Jeotgalibacillus aurantiacus: one gene and its partner. The protein of the gene in region 1 interacts with the protein of each later gene in a pairwise test. Links are inferred from orthologs where the notes say so. Each region holds a gene or a part of one and is shown on either strand. Other genes may lie near its edges.

The links. The genes of interacting proteins can lie anywhere in the genome.
Region 2: the proteins of ftsZ (region 1) and rlmN interact in binary tests that used the Escherichia coli proteins (3 or more experiments, as listed by UniProt). The link is inferred for Jeotgalibacillus aurantiacus from one-to-one orthologs.

What each region holds. Positions count from the first base shown.
Region 1 is NZ_JACNMS010000002.1:591,290-594,104, reverse strand. It holds ftsZ (cell division protein FtsZ), read left to right. Parts: upstream 1-730; coding sequence 731-1,900; downstream 1,901-2,815. Other genes in the region: H7968_RS07765 (sigma-E processing peptidase SpoIIGA), read left to right, coding at 2,426-2,815; ftsA (cell division protein FtsA), read left to right, coding at 1-686. UniProt on the Escherichia coli protein: Essential cell division protein that forms a contractile ring structure (Z ring) at the future cell division site. The regulation of the ring assembly controls the timing and the location of cell division.
Region 2 is NZ_JACNMS010000001.1:709,035-711,872, reverse strand. It holds rlmN (23S rRNA (adenine(2503)-C(2))-methyltransferase RlmN), read left to right. Parts: upstream 1-806; coding sequence 807-1,871; downstream 1,872-2,838. Other genes in the region: H7968_RS03310 (GGDEF domain-containing protein), read left to right, coding at 2,090-2,838; H7968_RS03320 (glycerate kinase), read right to left, coding at 1-533.

The DNA of each region.
Region 1 (2,815 bases):
CTGCAATTATTGATATCGGCGGAGGATCAACAAGTATCGCTGTTTTTGAACAGGGACACCTGATTGCGGCTTCGAGTATCCCTGCTGGAGGAGACCATATCACAAAGGATTTATCGATTGGGCTCCGGACAACCACTGACGATGCCGAGATCATAAAGAAAAAGCATGGACATGCCTTTTATGATTACGCTTCAGAAGATGAAGTATTCAGTGTACCGATCATCGGCAGTGATCAGCATCAGCAATTTAATCAGCTGGAAATCTCAGATATCATTGAGGTCCGGATGGAAGAACTATTTGATCTCGTGTTACATGAATTAAAGAGATTAAATATACATGACCTGCCAGGCGGTTTTGTCCTGTCAGGAGGTTCAGCAAGTATGCCTGGCGTTCTTGATCTGGCACAGGCTGTTCTGCAAAACCAGGTCAGAGTGGCAGTGCCTGATTATATCGGGGTCAGAGAACCTCAGTATACGACGGCTGTCGGATTGATCAAATACGCTTATAAGCATGCGAAACTGCAAGGTAAGTATGAAAAACAGCCTTCAGCAACCGAGTATGATAACTCGCATGATTATCCTGTTAAAAAACAGAAAAGTCCGGACGCGGGACCAAAGCAGCAAAAGCCGAAGCAGAAAAACGAAGAGGGAAGATTTAAAAAATTATTTGGTTACTTCTTTGAATAAGAGCAGAATCGGGAAGTAACTCGGATGAAATAGGAGGATTTGCGATGTTGGATTTTGATACAAATGTTGATTCCCTGGCAACGATAAAAGTAATCGGTGTAGGCGGCGGCGGGAACAATGCTGTTAACCGGATGATCGAGCACGGCGTACAGGGTGTAGAATTTATCGCTGTGAATACTGATGCTCAGGCATTAAACCTTTCAAAGGCAGAAATTAAAATGCAGATCGGCGGAAAACTGACCAGAGGCCTTGGTGCAGGTGCAAATCCTGAAGTAGGAAAGAAAGCGGCAGAAGAAAGCCGTGAGCAGATTGAAGAAGCGATTAAAGGTGCAGATATGGTATTCGTAACCGCTGGAATGGGTGGCGGTACCGGAACAGGTGCAGCTCCTGTTATTGCCCAGATTGCCAGAGAGCTTGGCAGTTTAACAGTCGGTGTTGTAACGCGTCCTTTCATGTTTGAAGGCCGCAAGCGTGCAACGCAGGCTGCAGGCGGAATTTCTGCAATGAAAGAAGCGGTGGACACACTAATCGTTATTCCAAATGACCGCCTGCTTGAAATTGTGGATAAGAGCACACCAATGCTTGAAGCATTCCGTGAAGCGGATAATGTGCTTCGTCAGGGTGTTCAGGGTATTTCCGACTTGATTGCAACGCCTGGTCTAATCAACCTTGACTTTGCCGATGTGAAGACAATTATGTCCAACAAAGGCTCTGCTCTAATGGGAATCGGGGTTTCCTCAGGTGAAAACCGTGCTGCAGAAGCTGCGAAAAAGGCGATTTCAAGCCCGCTGCTTGAAGCTTCGATTGACGGGGCTCAGGGTGTCTTGATGAACATTACAGGCGGAACGAACCTCAGCTTATATGAAGTACAGGAAGCTGCCGATATTGTAGCCAGCGCATCTGATCAAGAAGTCAACATGATCTTCGGATCCGTTATTGACGAAGACCTTAAGGATGAAATTCTTGTAACGGTTATTGCGACAGGTTTCAGTGAAGCCGTACAGCAAAAAGCATCACGCCCTCAGCTTGGTGGTCAAATCAGACAACAGCCACAGCCACAGAAGCGTGAACGCGAAATGCCAACAAGAGAACGCGAACGTGAAAGAGAAGAAGCGCCTCATGCTGAAACGGTTAACCGTGGTTCACAGCAGAGTGGAGAAGATACATTAGATATCCCAACATTCCTGCGTAACCGAAACCGCAGAAGAGGATAATAACATCACAATTAAAAGACCGGATCCTATCGTGGATCCGGTCTTTTTTTAACTCTTCTAGCTCACTTAATCCTTATTAAAACAAGTTTCGTGCACCATTCACCCTTAATCTTTTAGCTGTACTTCTTTACTATCATCTAATTGTAGGGAAATTTCTTGGAAGCTGACAAAATAGTACCGTTTCAATCCGAAGACTCTCTGCGGCAGAGGAGCAACAGGTGAAACGGAGCACTAGCTGCCTCACCGCGCGGGCCTGGAAAATCGGAGGCGGATTTTTCAGCCATGACAAGCATAAGGCGAAGATGAAAAGAGGGCTGCCTCCACCGTCGTTCAGCTTTGACTTGTGACCTCTGGGGGCTAGTCGCCGTAGCTGGACACTGGAAAACGGAAGGAATGTCCCGGCTCACCATATTAAAACAAGAAAAAACTGAACCCTCAGCGGATTCAGTCTTTTTTTGATGTAATTTTTCCTGGTATGTTACAACATTATGACAAGATTCGTCCGGGCACTCCCTTATACTGTTCATGAATGGAGGGATCAGCCTGACACTTCACTTTGAATCACTGCTATTGCTGAATCTTATCGCAAGTTATATGGTAATCCTCACGGCCAGCTTGATTCACAGGCAAAAGATTCACTGGAAAATGTGGACGTGGCTTAGTATAGCCATCACCATTCTCCAGGCGGTTCTGATTTCGTTAGATTTCAACGAACGGATTTTTGTTATGAGTGGAATCGTGTTGTCCATCACGATCATTTCACTTTTCAGTAGAAAAAAGAGCCGTCTTTTATTTAAATCCGCCACATTATTATTTTGTACCTTCATCAGCGGATCGCTATCCATTTATTTCTCCAGCCTGTTTTACGAGGTTACAAATTATTCTTTATTTTTGCACCCATTCATTTATTTACTC
Region 2 (2,838 bases), on another replicon or contig:
TCAAGCGTTGCTAATTCAACAGCCTGGAGCAATGGAAGATCCTTCAGACGAACGGGTCCGTGAAAATGTCCATCTACTTTAAAGGTTGCGCCTAAGGCTTCGAGCATACCTGCGCCTCCATCATTTACTGCGCTGCCTCCAAGCCCGATTGTGATCCTGGAGCAGCCTGCATCCAGCGCAGCTTTGATTAATTCTCCGACGCCATAGCTTGTTGAATAAAGCGGATTTAATTGATCTGCCGTAAAATCAGTGATACCGACTGCGGACGCAGATTCGATGAAAGCATCCTCATCATTAATCAGGAGGGCAGCCTCTTTTTGATAGCCGTATGCATTTTTCACGCGGATTGTAGTTAATGGACGATCCAGCACATATTTAAAAGAAGAGAGTGTTCCCTCTCCACCATCCGACATGGGAATTAGAGAAAAGGAAGCGCTTTCAAATATGGTTGAAAAACCTTCCTGTACCGCTCTTGCTGCTTCGATAGCCGTCAAACTTCCTTTGAACGAATCAGGTGCAATGACAATCTTCAACGATATCCCTCCTTCATAAAGGCTATTTTATAGTCTTAAACAAAAGAGATGAATAATCAAAATGGTCAAATTTTCAGAAAACATGAGTGTTTAATTGAACAAATTGTATATATAGAAAAGAAATATATTCCAATTAATGATGATTTAGTCTGGCGTGGCGGGATTTCGCTTGACAAATTAAGAAATTTATTATCTAAAAGGGATTCTTCCCTTGCATTTACCCTCCAACCTCTCGTACAATGAAGGATGAATGTCATTTTTGAAATGAGGGTAATCATGAAAACTTCCATTTATGGATTAACGTTGGAGCAACTTGTTGCCTGGCTTTTGGAACATGGTCAAAAGAAGTTTCGTGCAGAACAGATTTGGGACTGGCTTTATCGAAAGAGAGTCACAAGCTTTGATGATATGAAGAACATTAATAAGGAGTGCCGCGACATTCTCGCAGAAAACTTTGTGATCGAAACGCTGGATCTGCAGATTCGTCAGGACTCTAAAGACGGAACCGTTAAGTTTCTGTTTAAGCTGCAGGACGGTAACCTGATTGAAACGGTCCTTATGCGTCAGAAATACGGTCAGTCTGTCTGTGTCACGACACAGGTCGGCTGTAACATCGGCTGTACGTTCTGCGCAAGTGGTTTGCTGAAGAAGAGCCGTGACCTTGACAGCGGAGAAATCGTTGAGCAGATCATGCGCGTTCAGAAGTATATGGATGAAAAAGGCGAGGGAGACCGCGTCAGTCATATCGTTGTGATGGGAATCGGAGAACCGTTCGATAACTATGACAACCTGATGAGCTTCCTACGTGTTGTGAACTCAGCAAAAGGTCTCGGTATCGGAGCACGTCACATTACGGTTTCAACAAGTGGTCTTGCAAACCGTATTTACGACTTCGCTGATGAAGATCTGCAGGTGAACCTTGCGCTTTCTCTTCACGCGCCAAATGATGAGCTTCGTACACGCATTATGAAGATCAACCGTGCGTACCCGATTGAACCGCTTATGAAGGCGATTGATTATTACCTTGAGAAAACAAATCGCCGTATCACGTTTGAATACATCCTTCTAAAAGATGTGAATGATCACGTGGAAGAAGCGCAGCAGCTTGCAAAAATGCTGTACAACAAGCGTCATCTTGCCTACGTCAACCTGATTCCTTACAACCCGGTTGATGAGCACATTCAGTATGAGCGCAGTACGCAGGATGATATTATGAAGTTTTACGATACGCTGAAAAAAGGCGGTATCAACTGTGTTGTGCGTCAGGAACACGGGACAGATATTGATGCAGCCTGCGGTCAGCTGCGAAGCAAACAAATCAAAAAATCAGCTGTGTAAAGACAAAAACTGGAGCGTTTTCTCCAGTTTTTTCTTTTTGTTTGTAAAGTGATTCTAAAGTGCTGTATAATATAATTGTGACATTATACCTATATGGGGGTGTGGAAGTGGAGTTGTTGCTATTATCAGTCTCGGTGGTACTTACAGCAGTGGTATTAAACGTTGTTCGTTTTTATGTAAGCGGGTACATGAACAGGTGGTTATTTATCTTGTCAACGGTGTGGATTGCTGTGATGGATCGGATTCTGATGAATGAGCCATCCACTTCATGGTTGATGATGTTAATCATTGCAGCCTCTGTTGTCAGTTTTCATTTGACGGGTGCATGGATGAGTGTTGTTTTGTGCTCAATGGTCCTGTGGACGATGACAAATGATTTTAATCCTGTTTTATACTCAAGCTATCTTTTATTTGGCTTAGGTATTTATTCAATCAGATTGTATGTCAGGAGGCTTAGACTGCAGCGTGATCAGTGGCTGGATATGCTGACTGTTAATTCAAAGCAGTTAAATGTCACAAAGGAAGTCAGTCAGGCTATGCAGCAGACCTTCGAGGTCAAACGGCTGCTTGAGACGATCATTACGTCTATGACAGCGGGACATGGACTCGGCTATAACCGCGCCATGATCTTTTTGTTGAGTGAAGATGGAAAAAGGCTCAAAGGAATTATGGGAACCGGTCCAATTACCGCAGAAGAAGGATACGATATTTGGCAGGATATGACGGAAAAGCGCTTTGAATTCACCGACTTAATTGAACAGACAGTGGAAGATAAGGCATCAGACCGTCAACTGAATGATTATGTTCAAACGCTGGATCTGCCACTGGATCAGGATAATGTGTTATCAAGGGTAATAAAATCAGGACAACCAGAACTCATACATAAAATTAATTTTAATGATCCGGTTATGGCTCTATTAAGTGCAGAGCTGAACGTAGAAGAATTTGCGGCGATTCCACTGATAAA